DNA from 3 places in the Staphylococcus sp. SUC_1.2 genome. Region 3 is predicted to be linked to each of the others. Evidence: riboswitches for the same ligand, from Rfam matches in the RefSeq annotation. Region 3 holds a riboswitch; each other region holds the start of a gene.
What was found. Region 3 has a riboswitch for FMN ahead of ribD (bifunctional diaminohydroxyphosphoribosylaminopyrimidine deaminase/5-amino-6-(5-phosphoribosylamino)uracil reductase RibD). Riboswitches for the same ligand answer to the same signal wherever they lie in the genome.
Positions count from the first base shown of each region.

Region 1: another riboswitch for FMN. It lies ahead of NR218_RS00045 (ECF transporter S component); the one in region 3 lies ahead of ribD (bifunctional diaminohydroxyphosphoribosylaminopyrimidine deaminase/5-amino-6-(5-phosphoribosylamino)uracil reductase RibD).
Region 2: another riboswitch for FMN. It lies ahead of NR218_RS07620 (ECF transporter S component); the one in region 3 lies ahead of ribD (bifunctional diaminohydroxyphosphoribosylaminopyrimidine deaminase/5-amino-6-(5-phosphoribosylamino)uracil reductase RibD).

Region 1 is NZ_JANJPM010000001.1:4,111-12,327, reverse strand. Features, by position in the region: gene NR218_RS00055 (response regulator) at 105-830, shown strand; gene NR218_RS00050 (ATP-binding protein) at 814-2,580, shown strand; FMN riboswitch at 2,826-2,953, shown strand; gene NR218_RS00045 (ECF transporter S component) at 3,018-3,563, shown strand; gene NR218_RS00040 (ferredoxin) at 3,647-3,895, opposite strand; gene NR218_RS00035 (helix-turn-helix domain-containing protein) at 3,992-4,957, shown strand; gene NR218_RS00030 (RecQ family ATP-dependent DNA helicase) at 4,938-6,317, shown strand; gene ebpS (elastin-binding protein EbpS) at 6,464-7,939, shown strand; gene ypdA (bacillithiol disulfide reductase YpdA) at 8,090-8,217, shown strand, end outside.
Region 2 is NZ_JANJPM010000018.1:40,938-49,154, forward strand. Features, by position in the region: gene xerD (site-specific tyrosine recombinase XerD) at 1-320, shown strand, start outside; gene NR218_RS07590 (DUF309 domain-containing protein) at 423-944, opposite strand; gene NR218_RS07595 (segregation and condensation protein A) at 1,038-1,769, shown strand; gene scpB (SMC-Scp complex subunit ScpB) at 1,762-2,301, shown strand; gene NR218_RS07605 (pseudouridine synthase) at 2,298-3,035, shown strand; gene NR218_RS07610 (response regulator) at 3,187-3,912, shown strand; gene NR218_RS07615 (ATP-binding protein) at 3,893-5,650, shown strand; FMN riboswitch at 5,799-5,925, shown strand; gene NR218_RS07620 (ECF transporter S component) at 5,990-6,532, shown strand; gene NR218_RS07625 (ferredoxin) at 6,604-6,852, opposite strand; gene NR218_RS07630 (helix-turn-helix domain-containing protein) at 6,962-7,915, shown strand; gene NR218_RS07635 (RecQ family ATP-dependent DNA helicase) at 7,908-8,217, shown strand, end outside.
Region 3 is NZ_JANJPM010000023.1:12,815-21,031, forward strand. Features, by position in the region: gene NR218_RS08745 (bifunctional 3,4-dihydroxy-2-butanone-4-phosphate synthase/GTP cyclohydrolase II) at 1-786, opposite strand, end outside; gene ribE (riboflavin synthase) at 798-1,430, opposite strand; gene ribD (bifunctional diaminohydroxyphosphoribosylaminopyrimidine deaminase/5-amino-6-(5-phosphoribosylamino)uracil reductase RibD) at 1,437-2,480, opposite strand; FMN riboswitch at 2,602-2,737, opposite strand; gene NR218_RS08760 (FAD/NAD(P)-binding protein) at 2,888-4,375, opposite strand; gene NR218_RS08765 (N-acetylglucosaminidase) at 4,671-5,519, opposite strand; gene NR218_RS08770 (hypothetical protein) at 5,766-5,990, opposite strand; gene NR218_RS08775 (sigma-70 family RNA polymerase sigma factor) at 6,199-6,684, shown strand; gene NR218_RS08780 (competence protein ComK) at 6,671-7,117, shown strand; gene NR218_RS08785 (membrane protein) at 7,092-7,556, opposite strand; gene NR218_RS08790 (transaldolase) at 7,754-8,217, opposite strand, start outside.

The DNA.
Region 1 (8,217 bases), on a different contig from region 3:
ATATTTTGATATTTTTTTCACAAAGTCAATTGAATAGAAAGCTTTAATATAGTGAATATGCTATAATTAAAACGGTATAGCGCATGTGTAGGAGGTATATTGTAATGACGAATGAAATATTAATTGTAGACGATGAAGATAGAATCAGAAGATTATTAAAACTTTACTTAGAAAGAGAATCGTTTACTATCCATGAAGCAAGTGATGGTAAAGAAGCATATGAACTTGCTATGGAAAATGACTATGCGTGCATTCTTTTAGATTTAATGTTGCCTGAAATGGATGGTATTGAAATGTCGTCAAAATTACGTGAGCATAAAGATACGCCTATTATTATGCTTACAGCTAAGGGCGAAGAAACTAATCGTGTGGAAGGGTTCGAATCAGGTGCAGATGATTATATAGTGAAGCCTTTCTCTCCCCGAGAAGTCGTATTAAGAGTGAAAGCATTACTACGTAGAACTCAAACATCTAAACCAGAACAAAGCGAACCACATGCAAGAGATGTCATTGAGTTTAATCATCTTATTATCGATAATGATGCGCATCGTGTATTAGCGGATCAACAACAAGTGAATTTAACTCCAAAAGAATATGAGTTATTAATATACTTAGCAAAAACACCTAATAAAGTATTTGATCGTGAACAACTATTAAAAGAAGTTTGGCATTATGAATTTTATGGTGATTTAAGAACTGTAGACACACATGTTAAACGATTAAGAGAAAAATTAAATCGAGTTTCTGAAGAAGCAGCACATATGATTCAAACCGTTTGGGGTGTCGGTTACAAATTTGAGGTCAATACAAATGATGAATCGTCTAAATAGTGTTGTTATAAAACTGTGGTTAACTATAATATTTATAGTAACGACAGTTTTAATTTTATTAAGTGCAGCATTAATTACATTTATTCAATATTATTACACCCAACAAACAGAAAATGCTATAAGAGAAGATGCTTCAAGGATTAGTCATCTTGTTGAAAAAGCTGATAACAAGTCACTTGCCATACAACATAGTCAGGCATTAATTGATGGTACAGGTGGCGTTATTATTATGTCTAATAAAAATATGTCAGCAGAAAAATCTTATAATCTGATTAAAAAAAGAATGTTAAAAGAAATTCAAAACAACGACAACTTTAATAAAGTATTTAATACAGGGAAATCTGCCACACAAAATGTCACAATAAGTGAAAAAGGGGCCTCTCATTCTTATATTCTTTTAGGATACCCGATGCAATCTCAAGATCGTAAACATGCTAAGTTTAGTGGCGTATTTATATATCAAGATTTAAAAACAATTGAAGATACTAATAATGCAATTACCATTATTATTTTAATTACTGCTATTGTATTTTTTATTGTTTCAACGATTTTTGCGTTCTTTTTATCTAATCGTATCACTAAACCACTTAGAAAATTAAGTACACAGGCAATCAATGTATCAAATGGAGATTACTCTCAAAAAACAACAGTAAATACAAAAGATGAAATTGGTGAACTTTCTTATACTTTTAATAATATGAGTCATAAAATTCAAGAACACATTGAAGCTTTATCTACTCAAAAAAATATTCGTGATCGTTTATTTAATTCTATGATTGAAGGTGTAGTGGGTTTAAATGATAAAAGTGAAATTATTTTATCTAACAAAATGGCAGACCAAATACTACCGACAATTGATGAATCTATTTATTCAGAAATTAAAAATCAAATTAATGCCACTTTTCATTCAAAAGGCACAGAGTTTAATGAATATGCAATAAACTCTAAGTATTATGTATTTATAATGAGTTATATTGATCGTATTCAACAAGATGGTCGTAGTGGAATTGTAATCATCATAAGAGATATGACAAATGAACATAATCTTGATCAAATGAAAAAAGATTTTATCGCAAACGTATCCCATGAACTCCGTACACCGATTTCGTTATTACAAGGTTATACTGAATCGATAGTTGATGGCATTGTAACAGAACCTAACGAAATCAAAGAATCACTATCAATTGTATTAGATGAAACAAAACGACTTAATCGCCTTGTCAACGAGCTTTTAAATGTTGCAAGAATGGATGCGGAAGGATTAACCATTAATAAAGAAATACAGCCCATAATGCCATTATTACGCAAAATACAACTTAAATACCGTCAACAAGCACAAGATTTAGAACTAAACATAGACTTGTTACCAAATATTAATGAAGATGATTTATGGAATTACGATGCTGATCGAATTGATCAAGTACTCACAAACTTAATTGATAATGCAACACGCTATACACACCCTGGAGATTCAATTACGATTACTGCTAATAAAGATAGTCAGTATCAAATTTTAAATATAAACGACACAGGTAGCGGTATTGCTCTTGAACATCTTGATCATGTATTTGATCGTTTTTATAAAGTAGAAGCTTCTAGAACTAGGGGTAAACAAGGAACTGGTTTAGGATTATTTATTAGTAAGATGATTATTCAAGAGCATGGCGGAATTATTTCTGTAGAAAGTACAGTGAATAAAGGCACAACCTTTATTATTAAATTACCTAAACCTTCTATAGATTCTAAATAATTAACTTTCAACAAAATAGGATTAAATATCCAAATTTTTTGAGATTATGTTCTTCAAAGTTAAAGATAAAACTTTGAAGAGCATTTTTATATCTATAGTTTTTTAAATATAATATTTCATGTCATATTAATTTAAAATCAGTCGATGAAACTGATGAAACATATCTCTCATTTTTATAAATAAACAGACACATTGCAATGAAAGATTTATTCGTGTAATATAAATTTTAAATGATAAATTCAATAATTCATCTTCGGGGTAGGGTGTAATTCCCAACCGGCAGTAATTTGAGCCTGCGACCCGCTTCAATAAAAGTGGCTGATTCAGTGTAAATCTGAAGCCGACAGTATAGTCTGGATGGGAGAAGGTGGAGGTTTTTTGTTGTGTAAACGTATCCTCCAATTCTTAGTAAGATGAATGGAAGGAGAAAACTGAATATGCAACAAAATAAACGTTTAATTACCATAAGTATGTTGAGTGCAATTGCATTCATATTAACATTTTTGAAATTTCCGTTACCATTTTTGCCTCCATACTTAACATTAGATTTTAGTGATGTACCGACTTTATTAGCTACTTTTATTTTTGGTCCTTTATCTGGTCTTCTTGTAGCATTAATTAAAAATATATTAAATTTCTTATTTAATATTGGCGATCCTGTTGGGCCTGTGGCAAATTTTTTAGCTGGAGCTAGTTTTTTACTAACAGCTTATTTTGTTAGTCATCGTAAACAATATTCATCTCGTCGTTCACTAATTATAGGATTAGTTGCCGGTACTATTGCAATGACTATCGTTTTAAGTATTTTAAATTATTTTGTCTTACTACCTTTATATGGTATGATATTTAATCTTGGTGATGTGTTTACTAATTTAAAAGTAATCATTTTATCTGGTATTATTCCTTTTAATATTATTAAAGGATGTGTCATATCGATCATTTTTATCTTGCTATATCGCCGTTTAAAAAAAGTATTGAAATAAAATTAAAACCTCCGATGACTTCTAAGTAGGAATCATTGGAGGTTTTATATTATAATTATGGTAATACAATTTTATTTACAGATTTATTCAAATTTTAAGGCATCTCCATCAAAAGGCTCTTCTTCAATTTTAATTGAATCAGTTGGACAGCCTTCAAGAGCATCTTCCATATCTTCATATAATTCTTCTGGTACTTCTGCAGTACCTTGATTATCGTCAAGGATTACGAAAGCAATACCTTCGTCATCATAATCGTAAATATCTGGTGCAGCAGCGCCACAAGCACCACAAGCAATACATGTATCCATATCAACGATTGTGTACTTTGCCATTTTATTCGCCTCCTTTGATAAAAATGCTACACTAGTCATAATAAATAATTTTATTATATTCTAGATATAAAAGTTCTATAAAAGAGGAGTTCACTCATGCAAGAAATGATTAGTTATGTTAAACATCACTCATTCAATTATAAAACTAATAAAAGTATATATAATATTTTAAGTGGAAAAAAGTCACATCAAACGTTTTTTGATGCGAGCTCTCAACAACTTTTATCATTATATCATAGTTTACCTAAATTAAAATATCAGACATTTGAACGACTTTTGAATAAAAATGATATAAAAGAATTAAATATCAAGGTGCATCCTCGGTTCACTTATGACAGTCTTAATAATACTTTTAAATGTATTCAATTATTAATTCAGACGATATCTCAATATCTCCATCATCAACTTAAATTCGTACCAATGAACCAACAAGTTATTATTCAAAATAAAGTTAAAAAGATTTATGGAACTATTATTAAAAATGATTTAATAAAAGATTTTGAAAATGAAGTGACTGATTTATTTCAAGCAATCAGTTTAAATAATAATAATAAGTGCTACCTTCATTATTATTTGCATGGTTATGATGAGCCTATGTATACAAGACAACAGGTAAGTTTGATTGAGAATATTTCTATTTCAAAATTATATACATTAGAATTGAATAATTTAGTCACCTTAGGAAGTGAAATTGAAAATAAACAACGTTATCCTATATTGTCTGAATGTATTATTCTTTCATCATTATTAAATAAAACATCTATTACTCAACAATATCTTCATCAAGGTTTGAGTTTAAATGAAATTGCAATTGCACAGAATGTTAAACTCAATACAATAGAAGATCATATTTTAGAATTATTTATTAAAGGCTATGAGAAAAATTACGAAAATTACGTAGAGAAAAAAGATGTTTTTCAATTTACTCAATACTATACAGAGCATAAAGGAGAAAGATTAAAAATATATAAACAAGAGTTTGACCATTTATCATACTTTGAAATTAAACTCATGATTGTTGGGATAGAAAGAGGTGAAATCAATGTTAGAGAACAATCTTAAACAATGGTTTGGACATGAAAGTTTTCACCCAGGTCAGAAAGAAGTTATAGAAAGTGTGTTACAAGGCAATCATACACTTGGTGTTTTGCCAACAGGTAGTGGGAAAAGTCTGTGTTACCAATTTCCAACTTATATGCAACAAAAACCTACTCTTATTATTTCACCGCTAATTTCTTTAATGGACGATCAAGTGATACAACTTAAATCTCAAGGTGAACGAAAGGTTGTATGTATTCATTCAGGTATGGATGAACAAGAAAAGAAGGAAAATATCAATTTATTAAATCAAAGTCGTTTTATATTTCTAAGTCCTGAATTTATTCTTCAATCTCATCATTTCAATTTAATTAAAAACATCCCATTTGGTTTAGTAGTATTAGATGAAGCGCATTGCTTATCAGAATGGGGATATGATTTCAGACCGCATTACGCACTTATCGGTCAAATCACTCATCATTTTAAATTAGCGACTATTTTAGCATTAACTGCTACTGCACCGCCACATTTAACAAGTGATTTAGAACATATTTTAAAAGTTAAATTAAACACTATACAAACTACTATGAATCGTAAAAATATTTCGTTATCACATTTTAATTTCAAGGATGACGACGAAAAAATAGAATGGTTATTGAAATTTATTGAATCTTCAGGTCCCACAATTATTTATGTATCATCTAAGAAAATATGCTTACAACTCGCAAAACTCATTTATCAACATGGATATTTAACTGGTATTTATCATGGGGATTTAACTTATCAAGAACGTCAAACTGTTCAAAATCAATTTATTAATAATTTTATTCCAGTTATTGTAGCTACTAGTGCTTTTGGAATGGGGGTTAATAAAAAAGACATTCGGACTGTGATTCATTTTCATTTATCATCTAGTCCTTCAAATTATTTACAAGAAATTGGAAGAGCTGGGAGAGATGGAAAACAAAGTCAAGCGATTAGTCTATATCAACCAGACGATGCTTATATTCTAGAGACGTTACTATTTAATGATGCTATCGTAACAGAAGATGTCGAAACTTTTGAGCTAGGCGCATTCCTTCCACCTAATAAAGAAGAAATTTTAACAGTATTACACCAAAATTATACATTTAAAGAATTGAAACACATTTTTAAAACCTCATATATACGTAAACAAGCTGGTTATCAAAGAATTATAGGTTATACTCGTATAGATCAATGTAGAAGAAAATTTTTATTGGAATTTTTTGGAGAATCTCCTAATCAACCTAATGAATGTTGTGACAATGATTCAGATTTAAGTAAAATTGAGTGTTACAACAGAAAAAAAGTTAAAAGACAATTTACTTTCAATGAAAAAATTAAAAATTTATTTAGAGTTTAGTGACTTTACTTTACTAAAATATTTTATACAGGATATAATTAAATTACATAGTGATTTATAAGAAATTTAAAAATGATACATATTTATGCATTACTTGGGTATAAATAATGTGACAATTAAAATAAGAAAAAGAGAGGATGTTGACTATGTCTAGAGATAATTTTAAGGATGATTTTGAAAAAAATCGACAATCGATAGATTCAAACGATCAATTCGATCGTGTAAATAATGAAACTAACGATGAAATAGACAATTTTAACAATGAAACCGATCAACAGTTTCCACCAAGAAATGCACAAAGACGACAAAGAAGAAGAAACCAATCTTCTAGTCGTAACAAAAAATTTAATGATCAGGTTAATGATTATGAAGAAGGTTCATTAGATGACCGTTATGATGAGGAGACATTTGACAAAGTACATAACGATAATAATTCTCATCATAATCACGAGAATGATGAGAATAATCAACGTTCCGATGTAGATGAGCGTTATGATGAACATAATCGTCATTCTAATCATCGTCTTGAGGACGATAGTTATGAAAATGATGATAATAGTGATGATAGAATGAATAGTGATCATCGTCGTCATCGTGATTTTGATCAAGATAACGATAGACATGAAGCTCATCATTCAAAAATCGGAAAAGACGCAACAATTGCTGGAGGAGCTGCTGCTACAGGAGCTGTTGGAGCAAAAGCATCACGTAATAAAAAACGTAAAAATAATCGTCATGATGATGAAAATTATAGAGATAATGAAAATAGAAGCGTTCAACATAACAGCGAAGATAATAATGAACTAGATAATAAACATCACAGAAAAAAAGGTAATAAAGGCAAAAAAGCTGCTGCAGTTGGTGCTGGCACAGCTGGAGCAGGTGCTGCTGGTGCTGCCGCTTCTAAACATAAACAACATGATGAACATAACAATCTAAATCATCATGATGCTGATAAACATCGTGAATACGAAGATAATGATGGTTTCCAAGCACATAACGGTAATAAAAAACGTGGTTTAATGGGAATTTTACTTCCACTCATAGCTTTATTACTTATTTTAGCTGCTCTAGCTATTTTTATTGGCATGTATCTTAACAATGACCATAAAGAAAAAAACAATAACACTGCAGATAATAAAACAGAACAAACTGAGAACAAAGATAACGCTAAAGACAAAGCTACAAATGAAAAAGACCAATCAAATGAAAAAGTAGCAACAAAAGAAGATAAATCAAGCGAATCAGATAATAGCACTAAAAAAGATAGTAATGAGTCAAATGAAGTAGCTACAACAGAAAACAGTACATCAAACAATAATAATGATAAAAATTCTACTGAAAGTGCAACATCTGAAAATGATAACAATAAATCAAATGTATATAACAATTCATCAAGTTCAGACAATAACTCAAATTCTCAATCAACTCAAAATAGCACACAATCAAGTAATAGTGCTGGCCAACAAACTCACGTAGTATCTGGTAATGATAATTTATATCGTATTGCAATTCAATACTATGGTGAAGGTACAGTTGAAAATGTAAATAAATTAAAACGAGCTAACGGCTTAACTAGTAATAATATTGTAAATGGTCAAAAATTAGTTATTCCTCAATAATATCTGAATGTATTAAAAAAGGTACACCTAAAATGGTGTATCTTTTTTATGTTCATTTGAAGATAAGTAAATAACAATGTAAATATTTTTATTTAGAAATATATCTGTAAACTGATATAATATGTTAGTGATTAAAGGAGGCCATTAAACATGCAAACAATTGAAAGTATTATTATTGGTGGAGGCCCATGTGGTTTAAGTGCAGCAATTGAGCAAAAGAAAAAAGGCATAGAAACACTAGTAATTGAAAAAGGTAACATTGTAGATGCCATTTATCA
Region 2 (8,217 bases), on a different contig from region 3:
ATATCAATAATGTTAGATCTCAATTACTTAAAAAAACGGTAACGAATGTACTGTTTTTGAACTTGCATGGTCGACCTTTGACACGTCAAGGTATATGGAAGCTAATTAAACAATATGGTTTAAGAGCGAATATTAATAAAACTTTGACCCCACACACATTAAGACACTCGTTTGCTACACATTTACTAGAAAATGGCGCAGATTTACGAGCAGTTCAGGAGATGTTAGGTCATTCTGATATTTCTACCACTCAGTTATATACACATGTTTCTAAAACTCAAATCAGACAGATGTATAACCAATTTCATCCAAGAGCCTAGTACACAAATAAATACTCTTAAATTGGGAGTGGATTAAGAGTACTTTCATAAAAGTTTCCAAAAGATATTTTATAATTAATGTAAGTAGAGCTACACTACATTTTATTTTAAATCTTTTCCACTCCTAATATTTTGTTTTTTAATCATCGCTTGATGTCTTGCACTGATTACATCACTTCTATCTCGATTTTTATGATGATTAACTATATATTCATCTTGAGTTGAAAGTGTTGTAAATTTGTAATCTGGATAAGTATTAATAATCTGTTTTTCAAAAACATTATTTACCGGTATGTATACAGGTTTAAATGATTTTGAATCTTCAATGGATTTAATTTGACTTAAAATTAATATTTTATAATCTTGCTCATTAAGTTGCAACAACGCTTTATCCCTTGCTTTTTCAAACGTGCTCAATGACTTTTTCAAAGTTACAAGTGCACCTTTTGTATTACCTCTTCTATAATGATACATAGCAGTTGAAAATAAAATTAAACTCACTATGCCATCCTTTTTAGAAAAATTTATATTTGATTTCCATGCTTCTTCCAAAATATCATGACATAAGAAATAATGTTGCTGTTTGTGAAAATAATAATAAAAATCGATTAAGGCTCTGTCCAATCCATCTCATCCTTAATTTAATGTTTGTATTATTCATGCTATAATATTTTAGTAAATTATGCACGATAGAGATTCAAAATGAGGACGATTAATATGTATGAAGTAAAATTAGATGCCTTTAATGGCCCGTTAGATTTGCTACTCCACTTAATTCAAAAATATGAAATTGATATTTATGATATACCAATGAAATCATTAACAGAACAATATATGCAATATGTCCACGCTATGAAGCAACTAGAAATTAATGTAGCTAGTGAATATTTAGTTATGGCTTCAGAGCTATTAATGATAAAAAGTAAATTATTACTCCCTCAACATGATGTAGACGATAATCTTGAAGAAGATCCACGTGAAGATTTGGTAGGTCGATTAATTGAATATCAAAATTATAAAGAATACACACAATTGTTAACTGAGAAAAAAGAAGAGCGAGAGCACTATTTTACTAAACACCCAACTGACTTATCCCATCTTGAGAAAAACGTCACATGGGATGAATGCCAAACCTTAGATTTAACGGATTTAATTGTTGCTTATCAACGTGTTAAAAGCAGATTAGCTCTTAATAAGCCTAAGACAGTTGAAATAATTAAAGAAAGCTTCACTATTCAACAAGCTACTGAAAAGGTAACGACACAATTAAGGCATCATACATCTTTTAACTTCTTCAGTTTATTTACTTTTAGCGAGCCAATAGAACAGGTGGTTACTCACTTTTTAGCTATATTGGAAATGTCTAAATCAGGAGTAATCAACATTGAACAGGTTAGAAGTTTTGATGATATACGTATCATTAGAGGAGTGAATTTTAATATTGGATAAACACGGAATCATAGAATCATTACTATACACAGCTGGGGATGAAGGGCTTGACGAAAAACAGTTATTAGAAATTCTCGAGATTAATCAAGCTAAACTATCTGAATTAATTTCATCATACACCTCTAGTGGTTTAATAATTCAAAAATTTGGTTCAACATATATTTTAACTTCAAAAAAAGAAGCTTCACCTTATATTGAACAATTAATTGAACAAAAATCTAATATGAAATTATCTCAAGCCGCAATGGAAACATTATCAATTATTGCATATAATCAGCCATTGAGTCGTAGTGACATAGAATTAATTAGAGGAATTAATTCTGATGGTGCAGTTAGAACATTAATTGCACGTGGATTAATTGAAGCTAAAGATGTAGAAAATTCTCGTAGTCATGCTTTACAAACAACGGATTTGTTTTTAAATGTATTTGGAATAGAAAAAATTGAGGATTTACCAACAACTGAAGAAGATGAAGAAGAAATGGATGATTTCTTTAGTAATTTAGTGAATCAAAAAGGAGATACAAAATGAGTAAAGAATTAGAAAGGCTTCAAAAACGAATTGCTAATAGTGGATACACATCACGAAGAAAAGCTGAAACTTTAATTACCGAAGGCAAAGTTAAAGTTAATGGGCAAACCGTTACTGAATTAGGTACTAAAGTAAAAAGTTCTGATACAGTTGAGGTTGAAGGAATTAAAATTGAACAAGAAGACAAAATGTATATTTTGTTCTATAAACCAACTCAAGTTATTACAAGTGTGTCTGACGATAGAGGACGAACTGTAGTTACTGACTACTTTAAAGATTTAGAGACAAGAATTTATCCTGTTGGTAGATTAGACTATGATACATCAGGATTATTGTTACTTACTAATGATGGTGAATTTACAAACTTAATGACTCACCCAAGATATCATATTCAAAAAAAATATGTGGCTAAATTAAAAGGTTACCTCATGAGAGAAGAAGTTAAAGCTTTAGAAAATGGGATTGAACTTGAAGATGGTTTTACGCAACCAGCTCAAGTCAAAGTAAAAAAGCAAGATAAAGATAAAAATATTACACTTGTAGAAATCACTATTAGTGAAGGACGAAATCGACAAGTTCGTCGTATGTTCGAGCATTTTGGACATCAAGTTGATAAATTAACAAGAATTGAGTTCGGCAACTTGAACCTTAAAGGATTAAATGCAGGTGAGGGCAGAGTACTGACACCTCATGAAGTTAAAGTACTAAGACATATGGCAGAAAATGGAAAATAAATGAAGTATATTTTACAATAGCAAGAGAAATTAAATGATATTAATTTCTCTTGCTATTTTTTTCACAAAGTTAACTTTAAAGTAAAGCTTTCAATCATGCTGTATGCTATAATAATGAGTGTATTGAGCATGTGTAGGAGGTATAAACAAAATGACAAATGAAATATTAATTGTAGACGATGAGGATAGAATCAGAAGATTATTAAAACTATACCTAAAGAGAGAATCGTTTACGATTCATGAAGCAAGTAATGGCAAAGAAGCTTATAATCTTGCTATAGAAAATGACTATGCGTGCATACTTTTAGACTTGATGTTACCAGAAATGGATGGTATTGAAGTAGCATCCAAGTTACGTGAACATAAAGACACACCTATTATTATGCTTACAGCTAAAGGCGAAGAAACGAATAGGGTAGAAGGATTTGAGTCTGGTGCAGATGATTATATCGTCAAACCATTCTCACCAAGAGAGGTTGTTTTAAGAGTAAAAGCATTATTACGTAGAACGCAATCTTCTAAACCTGAACAAAGTGAACCTCATGCAAGAGATGTTATTGAATTTAATCATTTAATTATTGATAATGATGCGCATCGTGTATTAGCAGATAACCAACAAGTTAATTTAACTCCTAAAGAGTACGAATTACTTATTTATTTAGCTAAGACACCTAATAAAGTGTTTGATCGTGAACAACTTTTAAAAGAAGTATGGCATTATGAATTTTATGGTGATTTAAGAACAGTAGACACTCATGTTAAACGCCTGCGTGAGAAACTAAATCGTGTATCAGAAGATGCTGCACATATGATTCAAACTGTTTGGGGTGTTGGTTACAAATTCGAGGTAAAGTCTAATGACGAACCGACTAAATAGTGTGGTAATAAAACTGTGGTTAACTATACTTTTTATAGTAACGACAGTTTTAATTTTATTAAGTGCGGCATTAATTACTTTTATACAATACTACTACACACAACAAACTGAAAATGCTATAAGAGAAGATGCGTCTAGAATCAGCCACTTAGTTGAACAAGCTGATAATAAAACTTTAGCCATAGAACACAGCCAACAATTAATAGATGGATCAGGTGGCGTTATTATAATGGCTAATAAGTCTTCAAGTATTAAAAGTTCAAATAGCAATACTAAAGACAAAATGCTTGAAGAGATACACAAGAATTCGCAATTCCAACGCGTCTTTTCTCAAGGAAAGTCTACCACTCAAAATATAACAATAAGTAATAATGGTAATTCCCATTCTTATATTTTGTTAGGCTATCCTATGAAAGCTCAAGAAAATGCAAATTCAAAATATAGTGCAGTATTCATTTATCAAGATTTAAAGTCTATTGAAGATACTAATAATGCAATTACCATTATCATTTTAATCACCGCCATTATATTTATCGCTGTTTCAACAGTATTTGCATTCTTTTTATCAAATAGAATTACTAAACCTTTACGACAACTTAGAACTCAAGCTATTAATATTTCTAAAGGTGATTATTCAAAACAGACAAGTGTCTCAACTAAAGATGAGATAGGCGAATTATCACATACGTTTAATAATATGAGTTCTGAAATACAAGAGAATATAGAGGCACTTTCAACTCAAAAAAATATAAGAGATAGTTTGATTAATTCTATGATTGAAGGTGTATTGGGTCTAAATGATAAGAGGGAAGTTATTCTTTCAAATAAAATGGCTGACGATATTATTAAATCAATAGACAAAACTGTATATAAAGAAATTGAAAAGCAAATTGAAGCTACATTTGTTTCAAAAGACACCGAATTCCAAGAATATGAGATTAACAATAAATATTACGTCATTATCATGAGTTATGTAGAGAGAATTCAACAAGATGGCCGTAGTGGAATTGTAGTCATTATAAGAGATATGACTAATGAACATAATTTAGATCAGATGAAGAAAGATTTCATTGCCAATGTTTCACATGAATTACGTACACCTATTTCGTTATTACAAGGTTACACTGAATCAATTGTAGATGGTATTGTCACTGAACCAGAAGAAATTCGAGATTCTTTATCAATTGTATTAGATGAAACGAAACGTTTAAATCGATTAGTAAATGAATTATTAAATGTGGCTCGCATGGATGCAGAGGGTTTAACTGTTAATAAAGAAAAACAACCTATTAAACCTTTACTATCTAAAATGCAAATGAAATATAGACAACAGGCTGAGGATTTAGAATTGAATATGTCATTAGAACCAAACATCGATGATGAATTGTGGGAATACGATGCCGATCGCATAGACCAAGTTCTAACAAATTTAATTGACAATGCCACACGTTATACTCAACCAGGTGATTCAATATCAATTACAACAACTACGGATGATTCCTATCAAACGTTGTACATTAAAGATACTGGTAGTGGCATATCTCCAGAGCATCTTGAACTCGTATTCGACAGATTTTATAAAGTAGAGGCTTCAAGAACTAGAGGTAAACAGGGAACTGGTTTAGGACTATTTATCTGTAAAATGATAATCGAAGAACATGGTGGTACTATTAAAGTTGAAAGTAAAGTAAACAAAGGTACAACATTCATAATTAAGTTACCAAAGCCTAAAAATTAATATGCCTATTAATATGTTTATTTTAACTAAGAGCAAACATCATCAACTTAAGAATGGTGTATTGCTCTTTTTTAAATAAGTCTAAGCACCATTATTGCGCAATGCTTTCATATAAGGTAATATAAAAATTAAATTAATCAATTATATAATTCATCTTCGGGGTAGGGTGCAATTCCCAACCGGCAGTAAATTAAGCCTGCGACCCGCTTCTTTGAAGTGGCTGATTCAGTGGAAATCTGAAGCCGACAGTATAGTCTGGATGGAAGAAGATGGAGGTTTTTTTGTTGTGCAAAATTATCTCCTATTCTATGTAAGATGAATGGAAGGAGAAAATTAAATATGCAACAAAACAAACGTCTTATCACTATTAGCATGTTAAGTGCCATAGCGTTTATTTTAACATTCATTAAATTTCCGCTACCTTTTTTACCACCATACTTAACATTAGACTTTAGTGATGTTCCAACTTTATTAGCAACATTTCTTTTAGGTCCCGTTGCTGGTATTTTAGTAGCACTTATCAAAAATATACTTAATTTTTTATTCAATATGGGAGATCCGGTTGGTCCAGTTGCCAATTTTTTAGCAGGTGTTAGTTTCTTGTTATCCGCTTATTATGTAACTAAGCGTCAGGGAGATACACCACGTTCATTGGTTGTGGGGCTAGCAATAGGTACTATAGTGATGACTATCGTACTTAGTATACTGAATTACTTTGTTTTACTTCCATTATATGGAATGATTTTTAATTTAGGTGATGTCTTTAATAATCTAAAAATTATCATTTTATCAGGTGTTATACCTTTCAATATTATAAAAGGTATCGTGATTTCAATTATATTTGCGCTTTTATACAGAAGATTAAAACGCGTATTATCATAAAAAACCTCCTAATGTTGAACTTATTATTCAACATTAGGAGGTTTCATTATTGATTCACTCATAATAAGTGACTATTCAAATTTAAGAGCATCACCATCAAATGGTTCTTCTTCAATCTTAATTGAATCAGTTGGACAACCTTCAAGTGCATCTTCCATATCTTCATATAATTCTTCTGGTACTTCTGCAGTACCTTGATTATCATCAAGGATTACGAAAGCAATACCTTCGTCGTCATAATCGTAAATGTCAGGTGCGGCAGCACCACATGCTCCACAAGCAATACATGTATCCATATCAACGATTGTATACTTTGCCAAATTCTTCGCCTCCTTTGATAAAAATGCTACACTAGTATAACAAATGTTTAATAACACTTCGATTAATTTATTTACTATTCTATTAGTTATATAAAGTGAGGATTCATTAATGCATTCAATTATTACATATGCATCAAATCATTCATTCGATTATAAAACCAATAAAAGTATTTATAACATTTTGAATGGAAAAAAATCACATCAAACATTTTTTGATGCATGTTCCCAACAACTTTTATCATTATATCATAGTTTACCTAAATTAAAATATCCGTCTTTTGAGCGATTTTTAGATACCTATGATAATCAAAATACTGACATTTCAATACATCCAAGATATACATACGATAGTATGATTCAAACTTTTAGTTGTATTCAATTACTAATACAAACTATAACCCATTTTAAAAACAACCACTTGAACTTTATACCAATTACACAACAAATAACTGTTCAAAGTAGAGTGAAACAAATCTATTCAAAAATACTGGAACAAAATTTAGTTGATGATTTTGAAAAAGAAATCGAGCAAATCTTTCATTTTATTGATGAAAAATGTAGTAACAACTGTTTAATCCATTATTACCTACAAGGTTATGAAGAACCTATGTATACGCGACAGCAGGTTTCATTAATAGAAGGTATACCTGTAACTAAGTTATTTGTACTTGAACTCAATAATTTAGTGCAGATGATGTTCGCATTAGAAAATGATAAACAATTTCCTATATTAACTCAAACCATCATATTACCGACTTTGTTAAATAAAACGACAATTACGTATCATCAATTACTCAAAGGGCTTTCTATGGATGAGGTTGCAGTGACCCAAAATGTTAAAATTAACACAATCGAAGATCACGTTCTTGAATTATTTATAAAAGGATATTTTTCAGAATACCAAACCTTTGTTAATGGCCCACAAACAAGTGAATTTATAGCATTTTATGATCAAAACAGAGGACAAAGATTAAAATTATATAAAGAAGAATTTGATCGATTAACTTATTTTCAAATTAAATTGTTAATAGTCGGTATTGAAAGAGGTGAATTGATTGCTTGAAGAAAAATTGAAAGAATGGTTCGGATTCTCATCATTTAATCCTGGTCAAAAAGAAATAATCGAAAGTGTAGTTAATAAGAAAGATACTCTAGGTATTCTTCCTACGGGGAGTGGTAAAAGCTTATGTTACCAAATGCCAACCTATATGAAAGGAAAGCCAACATTAATAATATCTCCCTTAATTTCTCTTATGGATGACCAAGTGATGCAATTGAAAGCTCAAGGTGAGAAATTTGTTACTTCTATTCATTCAGGCATGGATGAAAATGAAAAACAACAAAATATAAATTCGTTACACAAAA
Region 3 (8,217 bases):
GTGGAAAATATCACCTGTTAAACAAGCAGAATGTAGTCTTACATTTTCAGTTGTACGTGGTTCTCCTTTGCCAAGTACAACAATATCTTCATGTGTATATTGAGATTGAAAACCATACATTTTAAAATCACCAATATCCGTTGGCATTTTTACAGTTGCTTTAAGTTCAATACCTTCGCTTTCTTGTTTGCGACGATAATTAATTAAACTTTCAATTGTAATCATTTTTAATTGATGACGCTCTTTAAATTGTTGTAATTCATTACCTTTTGCCATCGTACCATCGTCATTCATTATCTCACATATAACTCCAGCAGGTGCAGCACCAGTTAATTTAGCTAAATCTACAGCAGCCTCCGTATGTCCTGGTCTAACTAATACACCTTTTTCTTTAGACACTAAAGGAAATAAATGTCCTGGTTTATGGAAACTTTCTGGTTTAGAATCAGGATTAATTAACGCTTTCGCTGTTGCTGTACGATCAAATGCACTAATTCCTGTAGTAGTAGAGATATGATCGATACTTACAGTGAAATTTGTACCGTATTCATCTGTATTACCATCAACCATAGTTTTAAGATTTAGACGTTCAGCAATCTGTGAACTTATAGGAGCACAAATTAATCCACGCGCTTCTTTGGCCATATAATTAATGGTATCATCTTTCATCCATTGAGTGACTGCAATTAAGTCACCTTCATTTTCACGATCTTCATCATCTACTACAATAATACTATCGCCATTTCTTAATGCTTCTAACGCTTCTTCAATGCTATCGAATTTCATTTAAGCCCCTCCTAAAAACCATATGCTTTTAATTTATCAACTGATAAATCAGATTTATTTTTACCAACTATACTTTCAACATATTTAAATAATACATCTGTTTCAAGATGAACTTCATCGCCCATTTTTTTATTAGAAAGAATCGTTGAACGTCTTGTTTCAGGAATAAGATGGATATCAAAACTATGTTGATGCAAGTCAAAAATTGTTAAACTTACGCCATCAACAGTAATAGAACCTTGCTTAACCATTTGGTTGATGACCGAGTCCGATGCCTTAATAGATACAATGCGTGAATTAGGCGTTTCTCTGATATTTATAATTGTTCCTTTTGCATCTACATGACCTAATACAAAATGTCCTCCGAAACGTCCACTACCTGACATTGCACGTTCAAGATTGACTTCATCATTTTCTTTAATATTAGCTAAATAGGTTTTATTTTCAGTACCTTTAATCACTTGGACAGAAAATTGATTTTGTTTAAAATCAATGACTGTTAAACACGCACCATTTACGCTTATAGAATCACCAATATGCATATCTTCTATAATTTTTTGACATGAAATATCTAATGTCCTTACGGATTGTTGAGTGCGAATACGCTTTACAGTACCTATTTCTTCAACGATACCTGTAAACATTTATCTTCACTTCTTTCGCAATGTCATTTTAATATTTTGTTGAATAGACTCGGTAGAAATCACTTCAAATTGTGCCGCATTAGCTAAATCAATGACATTATCAGTTTGATAAAATTGATTTTTTCCAATACCGCCTATTATTTTCGGGGCATAATAAATAATAAGATGGTCTAAATAATTAGATTGGAGAAATTCTGAAGTTATATGAGGTCCAGCTTCTACTAATAATCTGCCAACACCTCTTTGATATATATCAGTTAAAATAGATTTTAAATTACATGTTTCTAAATATATTATTTTTATATGATGACTTGGACTTTTTAGTTCATGATTTTCAGTATAAATCCAAATTTCACTTAATTGATCGTGAAATATCTGTTTTGAATAATCAATTTGACCTCGCTTAGATAGTATGATTCTTATTGGATGTTTACCATCTTGAATACGTGTTGTATATTGTGGATTATCCGCTTCAAGCGTTCCATTACCAGTTAATACTGCATCATGAGTATGTCTTAAACGATATACATCTTGTTTTACAGCTTTATTCGTAATCCACTGACTTTGTCCACTATCAGTCGCTTGTTTACCATCTAACGAAGTCGAGACTTTTACTGTAATTTCAGGGATTTTATGTTGTTTTGCTTTGAAGAAATCTTCATACAAAGCAAAAGCTTCTTCTGAATATTGATATTCAACTTCAATACCTGCCTTTTCAAGAATGATATCTCCCTCAGAAGATAACGTCGTATCTTTTACAGCATAAATCACTTTACTAAGCCCATGTTCAATAATTTTATTCACACAAGGTGGTGTTGACCCATAATGTGTACAGGGTTCAAGAGAAATATAAATGGTGCCGCCTTTTGCTTTATCTTGTGCCATATCTAAAGCCTGAACTTCCGCATGTTTCTCTCCTTGCTTTAAATGTGCACCTAATCCCACAATACGCCCATCCTTCACAACAACTGAGCCAACAGGAGGATTAACTCCAGTTTGTCCCTTCACCATTTGTGCTAATTGAATTGCATATTTCATAAATTCACTCAATTTATCACCTCTAAAAAAACCCCATACCTGTTTCACAGGCATAGGGCATGTATATACTTAAATAAGCGTACTACAATTTTTATATTGTGCATGCTTATACATCATTCAGTAATGATGTGATTGATTCTTTCTCCCATCCAGACTTTTACTGTCGGCTCTAGAGTCTCACTAGATCAGCCACTTAATAAATTAAGATTAAGTGGGTCGCAGGCTTAATTACTGCCGGTTGGGAATTACACCCTGCCCCGAAAGAATACGTATGAAATTGTGATTAAATTTGAGTCATCGTAGTTTAGTACTACATATATCATCTTACATTTATTTTTGGAAAATTACAAATAAAGAATTTCAATTTGATTTTTAAATTTAACTCTTAAAGAGATATTTATTCATTATTGTGTAAAGCATTATACTGTATGATCAAATTCTTTTCGAATTTCATATAAATAATCCACTGCACTTACCGCTTGATTAACAATCATTTTTACTCCATTCCGCAATTTATTTACTCCATTAGTGATTTGTCCAATAGCAATCATATTATTTAAAGTACCATATCTTGGACTAATCACCTGATTTGTTTCTGGGATAATTTGTATTCCACCCATAGGATGGGCTTGAACAATTTGTCGATTTTGAAGATTTAAGATAAATTGATCATCTTCATCTAAATCTTTTAAATGTGTTTTAGAACCTGTTGCATTAATAATAATATGATGTGGATACCATTGTTCATCATTTTTAAATTTTAAATTAAATAATCCATTTTTATGTACCACATTTTCTAAATCCTTTCTAATCACTAATGAACCATCTTTTATTAATTGCTTGATGAGTTTTGCAGTTCTTGGAGGCATAGGGTTTGAGTTAAGTTGAATAATTTTAGTGAAACGTTTATCGAATTCAATTTGATCTTGACGACTAAAACTATTCCAAATCCAATTTAAATTTTCTTTGACATTCTCTATTAATGTTTGGAATATACCTATCTCATCTGGATGTTCTAAATCATAATTTAAATCTTTAATCGTATCTCCTGTTCGGCGGTGAACCAATTTCTGTAAATCAATACCATTTAAATCACACTCTTCTTTAAATAAATCGAATGCTTTCTCTAATGGCACATTTCCAAAGTACTTATTTTTAATATCATTAAATTTAGATTTTGTTAAACATTGAAACTCAATTTTTTTCATGTTTCCTCTTACGCTAGGCAATTGAGCAGAACGACTCGTCATTGTGATAGGTAGTTTAGGATGATGAAACGCTACATAACGCACTACATCTAAACTAGCTAATCCTGTTCCAATAATAGCAATATCATCAGATTCTTGTACATCATCTAAAGTATTATATGTAGGGTAAGGAGTTTGAATATAACCTTTTATACCTTTTAAATAATAAGGATCGTGATATGATAAAGTACCTATAGTTAAAAATATGTAATCATATACTTGACAATGCTTCATATCTTTAGACGTACAGACATAATATTTCAATGTGGTTTCATCTATATTTGAATTAATGAAGACTTCTTGTACTGGTTGTTTAATGACTGTAAGGTTATCATATAATGTCTCATAATTTGATAAGTATGATTTCATATAATGGCCAAAAACAAATCTTGGTAAATACTTTGGATTTTTAAACGTAAAATCAGATTGTGTTTGATACCATTTCCAAAACTCTTCATCATCATCTAAATTTAAACTCATCTTTTTAGTGGGTAAGTTAATTAATAATTGACTACTATCATTTTGAAAAGGAACACCCTGTCCCATATTAAATTCATTATCGTAGACATCGACTTTTAATTGCTTAAAGTCTTTATGTTTAACGAGTTGTCTAAGTACACTTACACCTGCTGTACCCATGCCTATAATTGCTACTCGCATATTTAACATCATCCTTTTATATATTTGTATTATGTTGAATATTATCATATTATACCAATACGATTCTCGACTTCAAAATGTTTCACTATTAACACGATGATCCATTTCAAAACATAAATAATCATGTGTAACTATGTTAAAATTTAGATATTGAGGTGACTAAACAATGAAATTTTTATTAAAAACATTAATTGTTTTTATCATTGGATTTACTTGGGCTTCAAGAAAAAACAAAGCTGAATAAATAAAAAAACCAACATCATCTAATTAAAGATAATGTTGGTTTTTATTTTGATTATTGATGTTTTTGATCATCTTTATAAACATATAGCTTGAAGTATTTACCTTCTGTTTTCATTTCTTTATAGAAATCAGCAATAATTTCCGCATTACTTTCAGCCCATTTAATATCAGTCGCATATTGATGTTCACCAGGATTCATAGGATTCCATCTCATGCTATATAATGTATTTTGATCATCGTGAGATAGGAAGTGTTTATGAATAAAGTCTGCGCCACCTTTAATTGCTTTCTCTGGTGTATCCCAACCATGTTTTTTCGCATATTCAGCACCTGTTTTGATTGGATCTTCATCTAAAGCTCCAACGCCATAAAAATTATAATATTTTTTACCATCAATATTTACACCATTCGCAAGTTCACTTTTTACTGAACCTGTTTCTAATAATGCATGAGAAATTAAATAGACTTCATTAACATGTTTTTCTTTTGCAGCATTTACAAAAGCATCAGTATGTTTCAATAATGTAGGTCGATCGAACAACATACGTTTGATACGATTTTTATCAATACCTTGATATTTAGATAAATCTAAAAATTGATATTTTTGTTTATCATCATCGATAAATTTACTACTATCCATTGCACCTTTAATTTCACTTGCTGATGCATCTCTCCATGCATTATTGTTTTTATTCGATACTTGTTGACTTGTATAGTTATCTATTTGTTTTGCAGCAGCTTTATCAAGCGTGACGTTCACATGTTGAACTTTCTCTACTTCATTTACTTTTTTGAAAAATATCTGATCAGAAATCATTGAGAAAAAAATGAAGCCAGCTGCTACTAAAATAATAAGTAACCCTATTAGGCCTATAATAGAACCTTTTCTGTGCTTTGTCATATTCACACCTCTTAGGTTAATGTTGTAATTTCATTTATAGAAAAGTCATCTATGATAATAAATTCTAACATTTTTAATTCTCATAAACAATTTTATAATTATAATGTTACATATTCATAAAATAAAAGTAACAAAATTGAAATTTAATAAAAAATAAAAAGTAATGAAATACTCAACATTTCATTACTCAATGATTTTTATCTATTAAATAAATATAGTTATTTGTAGTAAGGTTAACATATTTAATTATTCGTTATTTCTTTTATAATCCATCATAATAAAACTGACAGCTTGCGATCTATTCTTATAATAATATTGATTTAAATCAATTGTCCCTTCAATATCACCATCACGATACATCATTTCATTTGTAAAATTATTTATCATTACAAATTCAGAACGATCTCTAATGACGTCTAAATCATCATGTCTTGCAAAAAAGTGCTCAAGATTTAAATGTGCGTAATCCAACTTCATACCTCCTATATTTTATTGTACAAATGTCGAATATTAATCTTACAAACTTGTTAAAGCCATATATCATCCAATCCAACGATTCTATGTTTACTATTTAACACCTATTTATTAAATTAAGCAAATGAAAATTCACGATACCTCATGTAGAATTTATACATCCGGAAATATTGTTTATGTACATAACTAAGGAGAAAGAATAACTATTTCAGATTTTAGTTCATTACACATAAAATATCATAAAATGATTCATCATTTGTTAAGACAATACCGTATCACTTATAATTATGATGAATTTTATCAATTATTATTAATAAAATTGTGGGAAATCTCCAAAATTTATAACCCATCTTCTTCTGTATCTTTATCCTCTTTTATTTATCAGCGATTAAAGTTTTATCTTATTGATCTTTTTAGAAAGGAGCAATTGAAGATTGACTGCTTAGATATTGCAGCGTTAAATCATTCTTTAACTTATACATTGAAAGATGAATCTTTTTTTAATGATTTCAAATATATTTTAAATTCAAATGAATATCAATGGCTGATATATTATCTTCGTGGATACAAACAATATGAAATCGCTAAAAAGATGAATGTCTCAGACACTACAATTAAAAAATATAAATCTTTTGCCCGTATCAAACTTCAGCAATATTATTTAGAAGGTGATTGGCATGTTACCTCATAATACTTTCGATTTGTTATACATTCAAACTTTAGAAGGTTCCACAATTCAGACTAAATGTTGTTTTAAAACATATGATATGATTCTACCCTTTCATATTAAAAAGATTGTCATATACTATCTAGAACAATTTAATAAATCATATACACAACAACTTAAATTAGCTAAACGCTTATTATCTATCAATAAACTAGTTCCTATTTATATTTCTAAAGACGTCATTTTATTTCCAATCAAACATCAACGTGCACCCATACAAATATATTTTAATGCGCAACGTATTATTGGATTAACGTCTTCTCAAAATAAAACCATTATTACCTTTGATAATTCAGCTCAATGCGTAGTGGATGAGCCTTACATTTTAGTTTATAAAAAATGGCAAGAAAGTATTCTATTAGCCTATTTAATTAATAAGACGACTTCTTTTCATTAAACTTATATTCAAGTAATCTTTTAGTAAACAAAGCAGTCACAAATCTTATGAGATACAAACTGACAACCAAACTAATAATGGCAAAAACTAAGATTAATACAAGATAGATTAGACTTAATTCTGCTTTAGGATTTATAAACTGATTGACTACTGCTAAACTTGCGATAAATCCAGCTAAAAACCATCCTAGTAATAGGATATAGGTGAGAACAAATAATATAATTAATAAGAAAAAATATCCATTTGAAAAATGTTTATTTCGAAAAATATGAACCTGTAAAAATTGATTAGCAAAACGAGTAGGTTTCATAAATTTCTGTTCTGCATTATTAAATGAAGCATTATTTTGTTCAAAAGTATGTTCTAATAATTGCTTTTCTTTTTTATTTAAAAACCACAATTGTTTTCTTACTTTTTCTCTAAAAGCAGTTTCTTCCATAACTTAATTCCTTTCTATTTAATTATATTTATAAATTTTAACTGAACACCGATTTTAAAACAAACTCAATAAAAAAGAAAGATACAACTCAAGATACTTTATTACTCCTTCTCTTTGATATTCATATAACACTAAAACCGAGTCTAAGACATGTTTGTAGTCTTAGACTCGGTTGATCATAATTAGATATAGTGATTTTATAATATTGATAATCCAGAACTTTTAATATCTTTTGCAAATCCTTGAACTGTATCCACTGGCAATTCATTAATATCGCGTCCAAGATTATTGTTAACTTTCTTGACAACATCTGCTGGACAAGTGATAATATCGGCGCCAATTTCATTAGCTTGGATAACATTGAACACTTCACGGCAACTTGCCCATAATAATTTAACACCATTTTTACTATGTGCGACTTTTACAGATTCTTTCATTAAAGGAAGTGGATCTACACCCGTATCAGCAATACGTCCCGCAAAGACAGAGATATATGTAGGTACACCTTCAGTCACTGCTTCTGTAATAGCTTTAACTTGTTCAATTGTATAAACAGCAGTTACATTTAAACGAACATGATCAGCTGATAACTTTTTAATTAATTCGATTGTAGACTCACCTTTTGAGTTCACAATTGGAATTTTAACAAACACATTGTCTC